Regions from separate parts of the Bacillus sp. JK106 genome, predicted to be linked through region 1. Evidence: predicted binding sites of a transcription regulator. Region 1 holds the regulator's gene; each other region holds the start of a gene.
The links. Region 1 encodes LexA, which represses DNA repair genes until DNA is damaged. Its sites were predicted from a motif close to CGAACATATGTTCG; they were not measured.

Region 1 (6,172 bases):
CTCTTTTTAATTTTTCAGGGGTGACATCGTTGCCTTCCGGATCAATCACTTTTACGCTCTTTAACGTATTTTTCATTGAGGAGCGGAATCCTTTCAAATACTCCTGGCGAAGCTTTTGCTGTTCAGCTTTTTCCTCATCCGTTATCGTGTTTGATTTAGCTTTTTGAGCCAATTCGTTAATTCTTGCGATTTTTTCTTTAGAAATCATAATAAGCTCCTTTGGTGCGTGTTGATTATATACTACTAAAACGCAGTCTTTTTTACAACTGATGCGCGTCAGCTGCCTTCTGTGTCTGCGTTATATTCCTGAAACCGCCGGTGAACCGTGGCTTTGGACACGTCATAGCCGAATCCTCTTAGGGTCGCTGCGATTTCTGCAAAGGTAAGCTTGTTGGCTCTCAGCCTGATAATTTCCGAAACCGGAACCTCTTTTTTTTCTTTTCCGCTGTTTTCATGTCTGTTTTTCAGATTCCGTTCAGGTTTGTAGCCGTTTTTCACGGCTCTTTTCATTCCCCGCCGGATTTTCATATTGTGAATTTTCCTTTGATATTCCTCAACAATACTGACGATTTCAAGTACCATCGAATCAGCTTCGGAAAGCTCCAGTTCACCTTTATGAGCCGTCGTATATATCTTTACGTTCTCCCTGTAAATACAATGCAAAAGCGCAATCTTGGCGTTTCCTCTTCCCAATCTCGTTTCGTCCTGCACCAATATCGCGTCAATATGTGATTTTTTAATTTCATCAAGCATTTCAAATACTCCGTCGCGGTCCATTTCATAACCGCTGGCTTTCTCAGAAATGACTTTCACGACTTCCATGCCGTTTGCAGCAGCGATCTCACTGAGCTCTTCTTCCTGTCTTTTTAATGACGTTTGCTGCTGTTCTTTGTTTGTGCTTACGCGGGCATAAATGAGCGCCTTCATTTCTCTCTTTCCTCTCTAATTGACAATGGCCAGCTGATATACGGCCGGATGCTTCTTCTTAACCGGAAGAATAAGTTCGTCTCCGGGCTTTATATCAGCAGTTTGGAGATGATTATTCTCCGTCACCCACTCAATGAAATCTTCTTTATTAATGTGTTTCTTTTCTGCTACATGATCCGCAAGTGACCAGAGTGTATCGCCGTCCTGAACCTTTATTTTAACATATTGGCTGAGGGACTGATCATTTCCCGCACATGAGACAAGTAAAATAGCGGCACTTAAAATCGCAGTAAACAGCCCGACAAATATGATAGATTCTTTCGCCATGTAAATAACCTCCGATAAGAATGTTTGTTCGCTTTTTATATCTTTCAGTATATACGAACAAATGTTTCTGTCAATCGTTTTTTTCGAACCTATGTTTGTACTGTCAGGAAAATCATGCTATAATCTACTTAAAATCGACGTTTTGAGGTGCGAAATATGACGAAGCTATCAAAAAGGCAGCTTGATATCCTGCGTTTTATTAAAGAAGAGGTAAAAACGAAAGGATATCCGCCTTCTGTAAGAGAGATAGGAGAAGCAGTAGGACTGGCTTCCAGTTCAACCGTGCACGGCCATTTGGCGCGGCTGGAGACAAAAGGCCTGATCAGACGGGACCCTACTAAACCGAGGGCGATTGAGGTATTGGATGAAGAAGAAGTCCATATTCCGAAAAGCCAGGTCGTAAACGTTCCGGTCATCGGGAAAGTGACGGCGGGTATTCCGATTACGGCTGTTGAAAATATCGACGAGTATTTCCCGCTTCCTGACCGGATGGTTCCTCCGGGCGAACATGTCTTTATGTTAGAAATCATGGGAGAAAGTATGATTGACGCCGGCATTTTTGACAAAGATTACGTCATTGTCAAACAGCAGAACACGGCCAATAACGGAGAAATCGTCGTAGCTATGACCGAAGATGATGAAGCGACGGTTAAGCGCTTCTATAAAGAAGACAATTATGTGCGGCTGCAGCCGGAAAATCCGACGATGGAGCCGATTATCCTGCAAAACGTAAGCATTTTGGGGAAAGTGATCGGCGTATTCAGAGCCGTCCATTAATTCTATTAAACTTCATTTATCGTAAAAAACCCCTCTGTAAGGGGTTTTTTTGCATAAAAAAAGCAGATTCGCCCTGGCTTAAGAAACGAACCTGCTAAGGAGGAAAAACTTACATTCTTATTATCCGACATCACACTTTTGAAGTCAACTAATAATGTTTCCCTCAAGAAACTTTTCGTCCATTTTTCAACTTTGTATATTTGTGCGTGATGAATTTGCTTTTGTTTATCTTTTCTTTGGGCGGGTACGTCAAAAATTCATCTATGAATATTTAGTACATAGTGCAATAAGTTAAATATAAATATAAAAAAACCCGCTGCCTTTAGCGAGTATCTATTTTCAATCAAAATGATAATATTCTACACCGTAAAACCCTTTAATATAGACGGGACCACAGACGTTTGAAGAACTTTCAACCAGAATCCTGTATTTGTGATACGGATCAATTGATTTTTTATCCTGGGCACTGAGGTTTAGCCAGCTGCCGCTGTAGTTTTTAGAACTTAATGTATAAAAATTTCCGTTCAGCGCCATCCGCTGGAGTTTCATGCTTAAACCGCACGAAGAGTTGTTCATTATGGTGAACTTATAGCCTAAAAAATAATCGTCGGCAGCTACAGTCCCCGGATTTTCAATATGAAACTCTTTTGCGTTTCCCTCCAAAGTGAAGCTTGTTTTTGATCCGAATTCAGTGGTAGCCGCTTTAGCTGAGTGTATTCCGCTAAAACATAATAAAAAAACAGCAATACATATCCAATATTTTTTCATTTGCATCCCCCTTTTTACATATTTTAACTTGTGCATCCTGTGATGTCTATTCACATTTTACTTTATAACCACTATATACCAGTTTAAAAATTTGCGGATTGCTTACAATGAAGACTAAACGAAATAACGAAGGTGGTTCAAATGAGACACGTAATTGCTTTCGCTTCTAAAACTGCGCTCACACTTGCTTTACTGTACATTGTTCTGGATCTTATGTACCAAGTAACCTTTTTAAACGTTCTGTTTATTACAGTGATCTTAAGTTTAATCACTTATTTTGCGGGTGATTGCATGATTCTGCCGAGAACAAGCAATTTCACAGCCGTTGCAGCTGATTTCGGAATTTCATTCATTATATTATGGATATTCCTGATGAACATTGGCGGGTTTAATGTCTCTCCTGCCGCGGCATCGGTTATCTCTGCACTTTGCATTTCTGTTTTTGAGGCATTTTTTCACCGGTATTTGCAGCAATATGTACTTCCCGAAGATTACCAGGACACAACAGAGACGGATAGCACGCTATGGAGCTATCAAACCGAGGCGTCTGAAGAATTAGTGCCGGAAAAAGACCCTCAGGAAAAAACATAAAAAGGAGGCAATCGCCTCCTTCTCTTTTTATTTTTGCTTCTGATCGTCCAGCGGCAGCTGCAGCAGTGAGTCTGTGCCTGTCGCTTTCGGCGTTTTTCCGTCCCATTTTTCAATCCATTTATATTTGATCATTTCATCGGACATTGATTTCTTAATGATTTCGTTATAGTCAGCGATCCCTTCCGCTTCAATTTTTTTCTTTTTCGCTTCGGCTTCGGCTATTTTAATTTCAGTTTGTGTCCGTTCAAGTTCCTGTGAAGACTTCACCCTTGCATCGATGGCTTCCTGTGTGGCTTTATCCGGCTTTGGTACGCCAAGCGTCAGATCATCAATTAAAAATCCAAGACTCTTCATATCATCAGCAAATCTCTTTTGAACATCGGCAGCGGCTTCTGCAGATTTTTGCCCGTATGTGTCAATAACCGAGTATTTGCTGATTGATTTTCGCGCCGCATCCCACAGCCTTGTTTTTAAATATGTATTTTCGATCGTTTCCACATCTACCGCCCCGAATTTGTTAAACAGATCGACTACTTTATCAGGCTGCACGACATAGTTGTAAGCGATATCCATTTCAATATTTTTACCGTCAGAGGTTGCCACTTTTATATTTTCATTATTCACTGTCTGCATACGCACCGGGTATTCCGTCACTTTATTAAATAATCCGACTAAGTGCCAGCCTTGGTCCAATGTGTCGGATTTTACCCCGCCATTCGGTGAGTATACAACCCCGACATAACCGTTCGGTATTTTTTCAATGAATAGTGACGCTGTGACGCCCGCAATTAAAAGGGCTGCACCTATAATCACACCGCCGAGAATTTTTTTTGTGTTTCCGCGCTTATTTTCGCTCATGCTGATCTTCTTCCTCCCATGACTTTTTTAATTTTTTGGCTCCGCTTCCCACTTGTTTAAAGATTGGACTAAGCATCAGCCATAAACCGAATCCGATGATGACAAGAAGAATGATAGACCCGATCATCACTTTCATTTGCCCACCTCTTTTCTTTCATCCTGTCAATTATGTATACGATCTTAAGAACTTAAAGTTTCATAAATTTCAAAAGAAAAAGCCCCGCCGACAAAATAGGCGTGCTTATTAATAATTGTCACTGATAAAATCAGAAATCGTTTTTGTGAATTGATAAAAGGTCTTATTTTGTGTGGATGCTCTGCTTTTCAGCGTAAAAGTGTCAAATAGTGATGTTCTGAAGCCGGTGCTCATTTCGATTTGGATACTCAATCCGGATGAAGATTGATTGGCAAGGTTGTTCGGACTGACGCCTGCATATTTATCATTTGTGCCAAGAAGAACGGCTGGATACCCGTGCCGTTTCAGCACATCGGTCAAAAGTTCGGCCCGTTCTCTGTCTGTACCGCCGATTTTTATCTTTTTATCATCACTGCCGTAACCGTGCAATGAAATGACATTAGAGTGCTCTTTCACCATTTGCACGGCCTTAGGTTCATCGAAATGCGAACTTGTCAAATGCAGAGCCGCATTACCGGCTGATTTTAACCCTTCAAATAAATATAAACTCCGGTTTTCGGCAATTTCTCTGGCTAACTCACTGGTCCCCGGCTCTATGCCTCCGCCGTGTATAGCTAATATGAGGACAGAAGGGTCATGCTCCCGCGTTGAAATGGAAAAATCGGAAGGATCTTCATTCAGCTTTAATTCCTCGAAACTGCCGTAAATATCTGAAGCGGCATCAGCCCGAAAGAACGGCAGAAGCAAAAACGGTAAAATTAAAACTAAAATTCCTTTTTTGGTTATTGATGGCATTTGTATGTTTATGTTACAATACAAATGCTTCAGCCTTTGAAGCGAACGGCAGAACAGGGTGACTTTGGACGGTTTCTTCTGCTCTGCCTCTTTGCCAGCTGCTTTACGGTCTACTCTTCTAACCCTTTTTTCCATAACATCATCCTTTCTTTTGTTTACACTTTTGTCACAATATTATATACGTTGGACAAAACCTCCGTTCATCTTGAAGAATAAAAACATCAAAACAACCTCTATCCTTTAACCTAAGAAAGTCTTTCTGTTCAAAGAGACGGAAAGCTTAAATGATAAAAATGAAACCCTTCTCCTTAGTTTTGTTTGATTTCCCAATTTAAGAATCCCCGAAACAAATTGAATGTAACTGTTGTTTCCATAAAAAAAAGACTGCTGTTAAGCAGTCTTTTTTTCGTTTTATTTCGTGCCTGTTGATCCCAGTCCGCCCCGGTCATTGTTTCCGAGCTTGTCTACTTCGATCAGCTCCACTTCAGGCATTTTCTTCATGATTCTGAATTGGCAGATCCGCTCCCCCTTGGAAATGTCGGTATCCCGAAGAGCGAATGCAGGAAAAAACCAGAAGTCATTGTCGCCTTTATATGATTCATCAATGACTCCCATTGAATTTGTCTGAATGATACCGAAATGCTTATATGTACTTGAACGCGGAACGACATGCGCCTCGTATCCTTCCGGCAGTTCCATCGCAACTCCAAGCGGGATAAGTTTGAATTCACCTTTTTTGATTGTTATATCTTCAGCTGCCCGCAGGTCAATCCAATCGCCCTGTTCAATTTTACTGATTCTCGTTTGCGTATCATCTGAATATTTAATTTTGATTTGTAAAGTCATGTTCGCTGCTCCTTTTGCTTCCCTATTTCAGTCGTATTGATGACCAATCCGTGCCCCATTATACCATTTAACTGATAAGAATGCTGATTTTGGTGTATATGCAGCCGAAGAGGAAGCACGGCGAAGACAATGAGAATAAACCTAAAA
Region 2 (6,172 bases), on a different contig from region 1:
TATCGTCGGAAAGCTCGGCCATTTCTCCGTCAATCCGCACCCTTACGTAACCTTGCTTTCTGATTTGGTCAAGCACTTTGACATGGGCGCCTTTTCTGCCTGAGATGATCGGCGCAAGCACTTGAAGCTTCGTCCGCTCCGGATATTCAAGAATCCGGTCAACCATCTGTTCGATCGTTTGCGACGTAATTTCAATGCCATGCTCCGGGCAATGCGGCTTCCCGACCCTCGCGTACAGCAGCCGGAGATAATCATAAATCTCCGTTACCGTTCCGACGGTTGACCGCGGATTGCGGCTTGTCGTCTTCTGATCAATGCTGATCGCCGGAGAAAGCCCTTCGATCGCATCAACGTCCGGCTTATCCATCTGCCCTAAAAATTGGCGCGCATAGGCAGAAAGCGATTCAACATACCGCCTCTGTCCTTCCGCGTAAATGGTGTCAAAGGCAAGGGATGATTTTCCCGATCCGGACAGCCCCGTCACGACGACGAGCTGATCCCGGGGAATCGTTACATCAATGTTTTTTAAATTGTGCGCCCTTGCGCCTTTCACCTCGATCCGGTCAATTGCCATGTGTTCATCATCCTTCCGCTTTAAGCTCTAACAGTAAATCACGAAGCTCTGCCGCCCGCTCGAAATCAAGCGCTCTGGCCGCCTCTTTCATTTCGTGCTCCATTTGCTCAACGACTTTCTGGCGTTCTTTCTTCGTCATCTTCGCCAGTTTAGGCGCGGCTTTTGTTTTATATTCTTCTTTATCCTCAGCGGCCTGCGTCGCGCGGATCACATCGCGGATTTCCTTATTGATCGTTTGCGGCGTAATGCCGTGAATTTCGTTAAAGCGCTCCTGCTGTTCCCGGCGGCGCTTCGTTTCATTAATCGCGATTTCCATCGAATTCGTGATTTTATCGGCATACATGATGACGCGGCCTTCCGCGTTTCTGGCCGCCCGTCCGATCGTCTGAATCAGCGAACGTTCAGAACGGAGGAAGCCTTCTTTATCCGCATCGAGAATGGCGACAAGTGACACTTCCGGAATATCAAGCCCTTCCCTCAGCAGGTTGATGCCGATTAACACATCATGTTTTCCGAGGCGGAGGTCACGGATGATTTCAATCCGTTCAAGCGTCTTAATCTCGGAATGCAGATAATTGACCTTGATGCCGATTTCCTTGAGGTAATCGGTCAGATCCTCTGACATTTTTTTCGTTAAAGTCGTCACGAGAACGCGTTCATTCCGTTCAATCCTCGCCTGAATCTCGCCGATCAGATCATCAATCTGTCCTTCGATCGGACGGACGTCAATGAGAGGATCGAGGAGTCCCGTCGGTCTGATGATCTGCTCGATCATTTCCGGCGTATGCTCAATTTCATACGGTCCCGGAGTCGCCGACACGTACACGATATTGTGCATATGCTTTTCAAATTCCTCGAATCGGAGCGGACGGTTGTCAAGCGCTGACGGCAGGCGGAACCCGTGATCGACAAGCACCTGTTTTCTCGCCTGGTCACCGTTGAACATGCCGCGCACCTGCGGAATCGTCACATGTGATTCATCAACGACGATCATAAAATCGTCCGGAAAATAATCAAGCAGCGTATACGGCGTAGAACCAGGAGGACGGAGCGTCAAATGTCTTGAATAGTTCTCGATCCCTGAGCAAAAACCCATTTCCCGCATCATTTCAAGATCATACCTCGTCCGCTGCTCAAGCCGCTGCGCTTCAAGGAGCTTGCCGTTTTCGTGCATCACTTTCAAGCGCTCCTCAAGCTCCTGTTCAATATTCAGAATCGCTTTTTCCATCTTTTCCGCCCGGGTGACGAAGTGGGAAGCCGGGAAAATCGCGACATGGTCACGGTCGCCGAGAATTTCTCCGGTCAAAGCGTCGACCTCCCTGATCCGCTCAATTTCGTCTCCGAAAAATTCCACTCTGATACAATGTTCGTCACGGGAAGCCGGGAAGATTTCCACAACGTCTCCGCGCACGCGGAACGTCCCGCGCTGAAAGTCGATATCATTGCGGGCATACTGGATATCCACAAGCTTTCTCAGAAGCTCGTTCCGCTCAATCTCCATTTCCGGTCTGAGCGACACGACCATTTCCCGGTATTCTTCAGGCGAACCGAGACCGTATATGCATGACACACTCGCGATAATAATGACATCTCTCCGTTCAAACAGAGAGGATGTCGCGGAGTGCCTCAATTTATCAATTTCATCATTAATACTAGCGTCTTTCTCTATAAATGTATCCGTTTGAGGCACATACGCCTCCGGCTGATAATAATCATAGTAGCTGACAAAATACTCGACAGCGTTGTTCGGAAAAAATTCCTTGAACTCGCTGTACAGCTGTCCGGCAAGGGTTTTGTTATGGGCAATGACCAGTGTCGGTTTATTCACTTCTTTAATCAGATTGGACACGGTAAAGGTTTTGCCCGTCCCTGTCGCACCCAGGAGAGTCTGGTGTTTTCTGCCTTCCTGTATGCCTTTGACAAGCTTCTCAATCGCTTGCGGCTGATCTCCCTGGGGCTGATATTTCGAGACTAACTCAAAACGATCTTTCACAAAAAAGCCTCCGTTTCTTTACGAAATCTTCCTATTGATATAGTAACACAATGACGGGCAAAATCACTAAAAATACGAACTAAAGTTCGATGGTTTATTTTTACCAAGTTAATTTTTGTATAAAAAACCTGCTTTTATGGCGTAAAAGCAGGCATTCTATTTCATATTCACCATGTCAGGCATTGTCTTTCTTTTTGTCTGCTTCTTTTTTGGCCATGTACAGCCCTCCGGCCACCAGCGATACGACATCCAATCCAACGATAAAATACGTTTCGGTGTAACCCTTTAAATAGGATGCGAAAAGCAGTGCGGCTGTGAGAGCGATCGCCACATAGTGGTTAAACGTGACGCGCGTAAAAAGGACAACCAGCATAAAAGGGAAACATAATGCAAAAACGGCTTTTGTAATCACAAAAACCCTCCTCGGGAATTCTTCATCTCATCTGATTATAGTAAAAAATGAAGAATCGGACAATCGTTCCCCCTGCTATCACAATACCCTTTTTCGGCAGTCTTCAATCATCTGTCAAAAAAAATGTGAATATAAATCCATTGAACCATTAACCAGATGAATCGAACTACCTTTCTTCAGCCGAAAGGATGAGAAGGTTTAGGTCTTTGTATCTTTGACAGTTTCTTCCTCCCTCTTTACAATGTAATGATAGTGTTTACTATCATTTTCTTGGATGAAGAAAAAAAGGGGGTCATACCGCATGTATTCAGTGCGATTTCAAAAAGCGGAAGAATCGAGCCGCTCTGCAGGAGCAAAAGGAATGAACCTGATTAAACTGACGAAAAACGGGCTGCCCGTTCCCGGCGGTTTTATCATTCAGACGAATGCCCTGACACGTTTTATGGAAGACAACGGGCTTCAAGCAGATCAGGAACAGATGGAGCGCGCCATTATGAACGGCACGTTTTCAAAAGAGCTTCGGGAGGAACTGACCGCGTCGTTTTATGAATTGAGAGAATCATACGCCTCTGTCGCCGTACGTTCCTCCTCCGCGTCCGAAGATCTTGAAGGCGCTTCTTTCGCGGGCCAGTACGAAACCTATTTAAATATCAAAACAGAAGAAGAGTTTCTCGGAAAAGTGAAAGAGTGCTGGGCTTCCTTCTTCTCGGCGCGGGTCAGCGGTTATAAAGAGAAAATGAACAATGACACCGCAGAACCGTTAATGGGCGTTGTCGTGCAAGGTCTGATCAATTCCGAGGTTTCAGGGGTCATTTTCAGCCGCAACCCCGTCACACACGATGACGGAGAACTGATGATCAGCGCGAGCTACGGCCTCGGAGAAGCAATCGTCTCCGGCAGCGTGACGCCCGACACATTTATCGTCAATAAAGACACATTTCAGATTGAAAAAGAAATCGGCTTAAAAGAAATGTATATCGTCTCTAAAGACGAAGGCGTGACGGAAAAAGAGACGTCCGCTGACATGAGAAGCCGCTTCTGCCTTGATGACGAGAGCGTCAAAGAGCTTGCCATGCTGACGATAAAGACGGAAGAACTGTACGGTTATCCCGTGGATCTCGAATTCGGATTTGCCGAAAATAAGCTGTATCTGCTTCAGGCCAGACCGATTACAACGATCGCGCAGGATCAGAAAGCGGCAGACGAAGAACGGGAATTTATCATGACGCCCCGGGATCAGAAAGATTTTTGGCTCAATATGGAGGCCAATATAGAAGGTCCCGTCAGCCCGTTATTCGCTTCACTCATTGTGCCGGCTTTGGAATACGGCCTCAAAGAGAGCACGAAGGCCTTCCCTGTGATGGGCATCGAGATTGAGCGTGTCAAACTTCATCAGGGCCATGTTTTTTCCAGACAGCATAAGACGGACGACAAGCTGCCCGCAGAACAGTTAGAAGCGCTTTTCCCCGTCTTGGCTGACCGCATGTATGATATTATTCAGGAAACCTTTCTGCCTTTTTATCAAAAGCTGGACGAACTGGCGCATACAGACCATACGCCGGAGACTGCCCTTGATGCGTTCCGAAACCTGCAAGACTTCTATTTAAAAGGATACGAAGAACATTTCAATATTGTCTTACCGCAGGTTGCGTTAAACATGATACTGGAATCTATGTACGGACAGGTTGAGAAAGAAAACACCTCCCTTCTGTATGAAATGCTGGCCGGCGTCATGAATAAGTCATTGGAGACCGACAGACAGCTCTGGCTGCTTTCCGGACAAGTAAAAGACAGCCCTGAACTGCGGCGCGTCTTTACGGTTTCTCATGCCGATGAGCTGCATCAGACGCTTCTGCAATCAAATGAGGGAAAACGCTTTCTCGAACAAGTCGGCGAATTTTTGCAGGAATACGGCTGGAGATCCGTGAAAAGTCATGATCTCATTGAACAAACTTGGGCGGAAAACCCTTATTTCGCTTTGGCCAACATTCAGAACTATGTCCGGAACGGATACGATTTTGACAGTGAGTTTCATAAAACGATAGAAAAACGAAAACAGCTCTACGCCGACTTTATGGATAGAATTGAAGATGACGGCTTCCGGGAGACGTTTGACCGCTATTATCAGTGGACATTGTCTTCATCCGTCATCAAAGATGATCACCATTTTTATATTGATGCGATGCTGGACGCCAAAGCGCGCCTTTGCCTTCTGAAAATCGGCGAGCTGCTTCAAAAACAAGGCGTAATCGATGATCGGGAGGATATGTGGTACTTATACAGCGATGAAGTCGAGAAAGCGCTGGCGTCGCCGGTTCCGATGCAGGAAAAAGCCGCTGAACGAAAACAGCTCTTCCAGCAATATCAATTGCTTGAAGCCCCCGCTTATCTCGGGACTCCGACTTCGGAACAGCTGAAAACGGCTGAACAGATTACCGGCTCCATCACAGAAGATGAAAAAAACACTGAACATCAAATTTACGGACTTGCAGCGTCAAGCGGAATCGCAAGCGGACCGGTGAAAGTCATTCGTGACGCAAGTGAATTTTCCCGTTTTTCAACAGGAGACGTGCTTGTCTGCAAAATGACGACACCGCTGTGGACCAGTCTGTTCCAGGATGCAAAGGCCGTCATTACGGACACGGGCGGCATCCTGTCACATGCGGCGATCATCGCGAGAGAATACGGGCTCCCGGCCGTTCTCGGCACACGTGCCGCGACTGACAGGCTCAACGACGGAGATATCGTCACGGTAGACGGGACAAACGGCAAGATTACGATTGTCAAACGCGCTTCATGCTAGGTTTCCCTCTTTATTGGCGGGCAGGGCGGGTGTATACTTGTCCTGCCAGTATTTACGCGAGGTGAAACATGTTGAGAACGACGAACAAGAGAATTATTGACGCCGCGATGAATCTGATCATCCAAAAAGGATACCGCGCAGCGACAACAAAGGAAATCGCAGAAAAAGCAAAAGTAAGCGAAGCAACGATTTTCCGTAATTTTAAAAACAAGCAAGGATTAATGAAAGCCATGATTGAACAGCAGACGCCGGTTCCGGAAAGCATGATCACCAAGGCGGAAGGCGATCTGTATGAGGATCTTCTTCATTTCGCCACGACCCTTCTGCAGCAATTGGAACAAAAAAAAGAAGTGTTCCGCATCTGCCTGCGCGAACCGGAACTATTCGAAG
Region 3 (6,172 bases), 140 kb from region 1:
AATTGCTTTACCGATGTCATGCAGAAGACCGGCCCGCTTGGCAAGCTTTGCATCTTCTCCAAGCTCGGAAGCCATTAAACCGGCTAAAAACGCAACTTCCATAGAATGTTTCAGTACGTTCTGCCCGTAGCTTGTACGGAATTTCAACCGGCCGAGGATCTTGATCAGATCCGGGTGGAGTCCGTGAACGCCGACTTCAAACGTCGTCTGCTCACCCATTTCCCGGATATAGTCATCAACCTCACGGCGGGATTTTTCAACCATTTCTTCAATGCGCGCCGGATGAATACGGCCATCCTGAACGAGTTTATCAAGAGCGATTCTTGCCGTCTCCCGTCTGATCGGATCAAATCCGGAAAGAATGACTGCTTCAGGTGTGTCATCAATAATCAGGTCAATACCTGTAAGCGTTTCAAGCGTACGAATGTTACGCCCTTCACGGCCGATGATACGTCCTTTCATCTCATCATTCGGAAGATTGACGACCGATACCGTCGTTTCGGCAACATGATCTGCTGCACAGCGCTGCAAAGCAAGCGACAGAATGTTTTTCGCCTTTTTATCTGCCTCTTCTTTCGCACGGTTTTCGGTTTCTTTTGTCATGATGGCGATGTCATGTGAAAGCTCATTTTCAACCCGGTCAAGAATGATTTGTTTCGCTTCATCCCGTGTCAGGCTCGAAATGCGTTCGAGTTCTGACTGCTGCATACGAATCATCTCATCCACTTTGCTTTCCATCTCTTCAATATGTTGTTGTCGTTCATTCAGAGAATGATCTTTCTTCTCCAACATCGCTTCCCGTTTATCAATTCCTTCGTGTTTACGGTCAAGATTTTCTTCTTTTTGAAGTAAACGGTTTTCTTGTTTTTGAAGCTCATTTCGTCTTTCACGAACTTCCTGTTCAGCATCTATTCGAAGTGTATGGATTTCGTCCTTTGCTTCAAGCAGAGCTTCTTTTTTCAGTGCTTCAGCATCACGCTTTGCATCTTCAAGGATTTGCTCGGCAGCACCGCGTGCGCCCGCAATCTTTGCTTCGGCAATGGTTTTACGAACATAGTAGCCAACAACTAAACCGAGCAGAGTCAGCAAAATGGAGATGAGAACCGTCATTGGGGTCATACTTTCACCTCCTCTTGCTATGAACTTGGTTTTTGCTTAAATAAGTGCCGGCATGTACATTGTCTGATTTTCTCAACATACAGAACCTTCACAGGGAATGAGTCTCTCATGCCCTTGTCAAGTTTAAATGGTTTAACAATCATGTTAAAAAAACAAATGTTACAACTTCATTGTAATTGTGTCGGAAATACTTGTCAAGCTTGCCAGCTTAACGATTCGCCTTCAGCTCGGATCGTCGCCCATGTATATATCATACCATACCTTCCTCCGCTTTTCGTGAATGACGGCTCTGTCAGTCCGCCTGGTTAAGCAATTGGTAAATTCTATTGTTTACCTGTCCTAATTTGGCGTTATTCTGAATGTTTGACAGTAATATGACATATTTGCTTGCCGAATGGCTGAAGCTGTTCAAAATGTTGTAACCGGGCATAACACCGTGATTGGAATAGCTTCCCGGATCAATGTAAAACCCCATCCCGTAAGCGGCACTGCTTCCTGCTGTAAACATTTTTGTGAAGCTTTCTTTTGAAAGGAGCGTGCCGTTTACGATCGCTTTATCAAATTTATAGAGATCTTCAGCGCTCATATACATATCGCCCGCCCCGTACAGCTGCGATAAATCCAAAAGGTGCGGCGTTACAAGACTGCCGCTCTCATCGACTTTGTAGCCGACGGCAGGATATTTGGCTTCAGCAAATGTTTTGTAAAATCCGGCATGCTTCATTCCGGCCGGTTTGAACACGTGTTCTTTTATATATTGTTCATAAGACTCCCCGCTGACCTGAGATACGATATAAGCAAGCACTGAATAGTTGGAATCCCTGTAATCCCAAACCCCGGGCTGCCGTTTAATTCCGCGGTATTCTATATCCTTGATTAAATCAATTGGAGAAATCGGTCCCCGACCCTCAATATGCCCGTTTATGCCGGACGTATGATTGAGCAGGTTTTTCAATGTAATGCGCGTGCCGTTAGGAAAATTCGGCAAGTATGTACTGACGGGGTCACTCGTCTGCAGCAGCCCTTTTTCTTCAAGCTGCAGGACAGCCGTCGCGATTAACGCTTTTTGTGAAGAACCGATATAATATGATGTCTCCGGATTGTTTTTAATTTTTTGTTTTCGGTCCGCATAGCCAAAGCCTTTTTTCAGCACAACTTTTCCATCTTTTACGATCATTGCTGTGCCGCTGAACCCGATCTGTTGCAAGTAATTGCTGATCTGTTTATTGTGATCGATTGATTTAGGTGTTTTCTCTTTTTGCGTCTTTTCTTTTTTCTGTTGAGTCTGGTCTTTTGAAGTATCAGATTGAGCGGCGGGAGCGTTTTTAACGGATTCTTTCTCCCGATGATGCGCTGTGACGGTCCAGATCATAATAAAAACAGTGACAAGCAGCAGAAAAAGAAACAGCCCTCCCGTTTTCATCAGCTTCTTCTTTCTTTTTTTATTTATTCTTGTGCGGCGGGGGCTCGTCATCTTTTTTCCTCCTCAGATATAATTTCAACTTTCGCCATGATGTTAGACGAGTGAAGGGTGAAAAAAGTTGTAACATTCCAGATAAAATTTTCCGAAACAGCCAGTGTTTTTTGAAACACACAAAAAAAAGAGCGGAAATTGCTTACTCCGCTCTTTTGATCGTGTTTTTATTCTTCTAATTCCATCTCTGCCTGAACTTCTTCCGCTTTGTCCGTTACACCGTTATTGTCTAAACCGTAATGTTCACGGATTTGTTCCTGAATCATCAGCATGATGTCTTTATTTTCTTTTAAGAACTGCTTGGCGTTTTCACGGCCCTGACCGAGGCGTTCTTCTTCATAAGAATACCACGAACCGCTTTTTTGCACGATATCCAGTTCAGTTCCAAGGTCGATGATTTCCCCTTCTTTGGAGATTCCTTCACCGTACATAATGTCCACTTCAGCCGTACGGAACGGAGGAGCGACTTTGTTTTTTACGACTTTAATTCTCGTTTTATTCCCCATGACGTCGTTACCCTGCTTTAATTGCTCGGCACGGCGCACTTCAAGACGCACGGAAGAATAGAATTTCAGCGCGCGGCCGCCCGGTGTCGTCTCCGGATTTCCGAACATAACGCCGACTTTTTCACGAATCTGGTTAATAAAGATTGCGATTGTTTTAGATTTATTGATAGCGCCGGAAAGCTTACGGAGCGCCTGAGACATAAGACGCGCCTGTAAACCGACGTGTGAATCACCCATGTCACCTTCAATTTCAGCTTTTGGAACAAGCGCCGCAACAGAGTCAACGACTACGATATCAACAGCTCCGCTTCGCACCAGCGCTTCAGCAATCTCAAGCGCCTGCTCTCCCGTATCCGGCTGAGAAAGCAGAAGCTCTTCGATATTGACACCGAGCTTTTGCGCGTAAACAGGATCAAGAGCATGCTCAGCATCAATAAATGCGGCCTGTCCGCCTTTTTCCTGAACCTCAGCGATTGCGTGAAGCGCTACAGTCGTTTTACCTGAACTTTCAGGTCCGTATACTTCAATAATCCGTCCGCGCGGGTATCCGCCTATTCCGAGAGCGGTATCAAGTGCAAGGGAGCCGCTTGGCACCGTTGAAATTCTTGTATCCGTTTTTTCTCCGAGCTTCATGATGGAACCTTTGCCGAATTGTTTTTCTATTTGCTTAAGAGCCATATCTAAGGCTGCCTGACGATCACTCATTTATTTTTTCCTCCTTTATCTTGCCACTACATATACTATACCTTGTTTACTGGCATTTGCCAAGAAAAAAGCGAACGCATATTCGGATTTTTTCCGCGTTCGCTTTTCTGCAAAAGAGCATAATTTCCCTTATAAAACTTAAAAATCAGAGAAAACGGCTCTTTAAAACTTTATTTTTGATCCAGCATTTTTAAAATGAGATGGCAGCCGTATTTAGCGGCGCGCTTTCTGATTCCGGTTCTTGAGCCGGAAAAGTGAAATTCGTGCACCTCTTCTTTTCCTTCCGCTGAAATGCCGATAAAGACGCGGCCCGGCGCATGCCCTTCCTGCGGGTCGGGACCCGCAACCCCGGTAAAGCAGATGCCGATATCGCTTCCGGTCAGCTTTCTCACACCGGCTGCAAGCTCTTTCGCACACTCTTTGCTGACCGCTCCGCTTTCTGCGAGCGTCTCAGCTTTCACGCCGAGCACATGCTGTTTCACGCTGTCGGAATAGCAGACAACGCCCCCTGCAAATAGTTGAGACGCACCGCTTAAATCAGTCACCCACTCTGAAAACAGGCCGCCTGTAAAGCTTTCGGCAGAAGAAATCGTGATTTTGTTTTGTCTGCATGCTTTTGAAAGCTCCTTCACCAGGGACGTATCATCATATCCGTAGAAAAATTCACCGACACGTTCTAAAATGGCGGCTTCCGTTTCTTTTAAAAGCCGTTCTGTTTCTTTTTCGTCAGCATGTTTCGCCGTTAAACGCAGCGTGACCTCGCCGTCAGCAGCAAGCGGCGCAATCGTCGGATTCGTCTGCGCGTCAATGATATCTTCTAAATCAGCTTCAAGCTGGGATTCACCGATTCCGAAAAACCGCAGCACGGTTGAAACGATTTTCTCATTAGAACCAAGCTTTTTAAGAAGCAGCGGTTTCGCTTCATTTTCAAACATCGGACGCAGCTCGCTCGGCGGTCCGGGAAGCAGCATATAAAGCCTTGAGCCGTGCTCTGCAAGCATTCCCGGCGCCATGCCGAAATGATTCGCCAAAACGTCCGAGCCCTCAATGACGAGCGCCTGTTTGCGGTTATTCGGCGACATGGTCCGTTTTGTTTTCACGAAATATTCTTCGATCGACCGGAATGCTTCGTCATTCAGAACGAGCGGGCGCCCCAGTGTGTTTGCAATGGTTTCTTTCGTTAAATCGTCTTTGGTCGGCCCGAGGCCGCCTGAAAAAATAATCAGGTCTGAGCGCTCTTCGGCAATGCGGATGACTTGCTTAAGCCGCTCCGGATTGTCACCGACAGCGGTATGGTAAAACACGTTTACACCGATTTCCGCCAGCTCTTTACTGATAAACTGCGCGTTCGTATTGGCGATCTGGCCGAGCAGAAGCTCCGAGCCGACCGCAATGATTTCTGCTTTTTTTGCTATTTCCATCTTTAAGTCCTTCTTCCTTAGTTAGATGTTTTTAACGCATCCCAGTTCTTCGCAAAATAATCCCAGCCGGAAATGACTGTGAAGAGCACGGCCACCCATAAAGCGATATCGCCGAACGGGAAAGAAACGAGCTCAAACGGAAGATTATGCAGCAAAAGCGCGGCAACAGCGATGATCTGGGCCCATGTTTTAATTTTCCCCAGCATATTGGCGGCTACAACTTCCCCCGTTCCCGCCAGCACAAGTCTTAATCCCGTTACGGCAAATTCGCGGCTGATGATGATGATGACCATCCACGCCGGCGCAAGGTCAAATTGCACAAGCGTAATTAATGCCGCGGACACCAGCAGTTTGTCAGCCAGCGGATCTAAAAATTTCCCGAAGTTTGTCACGAGGTTCAGTTTTCTGGCGTAGTAGCCATCCACCCAGTCAGTCGTTGATGCGATAATGAATAAAACAGCTCCCGTAAGATGCGCGACCGGAATCGATTCATCCCCTATATGAACGCTGCCCCAATGAAAAGGAACAAGCATGATAATCATAAATACAGGAATTAAAGCGATTCTTGCCAGTGTGATTTTATTCGGTAAGTTAAACATAAAGCCCCTCCAATAATATGTACTCGGACGTGAAGAAAAAGTCATCTTAATCGTTCAGATGACTTTTCCCCTTTTATTTTTTCATCTTGATTGTGATGGTCTGCGCCATCACATCATGCGGATTGAGTTCATAGGACAGAACCTCTCCGTTGATTTTAATTTTCAGGTTAGGGGCATAGCCCGTGCGGATTTCAATCTGCTTTTGATCCGTGACGTCTTTTTTAAAGGTTTCGCCTTTTTGCAGCGTTCCTTCTTTTAAAGAACCGCCGCTGTCATCACGGACGCGGATCCATGCGCTGTCAGAAGCAATCAGTTCAAGCTTATACTTATCTGCCCCGGAGACGTTGT

Region 2: uvrB (excinuclease ABC subunit UvrB) is a predicted target of LexA. The motif match lies at 2,643-2,656, and genes of this name have one in related genera.
Region 3: recA (recombinase RecA) is a predicted target of LexA. The motif match lies at 3,876-3,889, and genes of this name have one in related genera.

Annotation. Positions count from the first base shown of each region.
Region 1 covers NZ_JBSJQC010000002.1:964,984-971,155, reverse strand. Annotated here, with positions in the region: gene ACWJJS_RS10025 (DUF896 domain-containing protein) at 1-208, opposite strand, end outside; gene ACWJJS_RS10020 (YneB family resolvase-like protein) at 277-927, opposite strand; gene yneA (cell division suppressor protein YneA) at 943-1,254, opposite strand; gene lexA (transcriptional repressor LexA) at 1,411-2,031, shown strand; gene ACWJJS_RS10005 (hypothetical protein) at 2,371-2,799, opposite strand; gene ACWJJS_RS10000 (YndM family protein) at 2,941-3,390, shown strand; gene ACWJJS_RS09995 (prohibitin family protein) at 3,418-4,248, opposite strand; gene ACWJJS_RS09990 (hypothetical protein) at 4,235-4,384, opposite strand; gene ACWJJS_RS09985 (poly-gamma-glutamate hydrolase family protein) at 4,493-5,314, opposite strand; gene ACWJJS_RS09980 (dUTP diphosphatase) at 5,591-6,025, opposite strand.
Region 2 covers NZ_JBSJQC010000001.1:572,062-578,233, reverse strand. Annotated here, with positions in the region: gene uvrA (excinuclease ABC subunit UvrA) at 1-574, opposite strand, end outside; gene uvrB (excinuclease ABC subunit UvrB) at 582-2,567, opposite strand; gene ACWJJS_RS02970 (CsbA family protein) at 2,743-2,979, opposite strand; gene ACWJJS_RS02965 (PEP/pyruvate-binding domain-containing protein) at 3,281-5,782, shown strand; gene ACWJJS_RS02960 (TetR/AcrR family transcriptional regulator) at 5,854-6,172, shown strand, end outside.
Region 3 covers NZ_JBSJQC010000002.1:821,044-827,215, reverse strand. Annotated here, with positions in the region: gene rny (ribonuclease Y) at 1-1,119, opposite strand, end outside; gene ACWJJS_RS09585 (serine hydrolase domain-containing protein) at 1,412-2,593, opposite strand; gene recA (recombinase RecA) at 2,761-3,804, opposite strand; gene ACWJJS_RS09575 (competence/damage-inducible protein A) at 3,975-5,225, opposite strand; gene pgsA (CDP-diacylglycerol--glycerol-3-phosphate 3-phosphatidyltransferase) at 5,243-5,824, opposite strand; gene ACWJJS_RS09565 (helix-turn-helix domain-containing protein) at 5,898-6,172, opposite strand, start outside.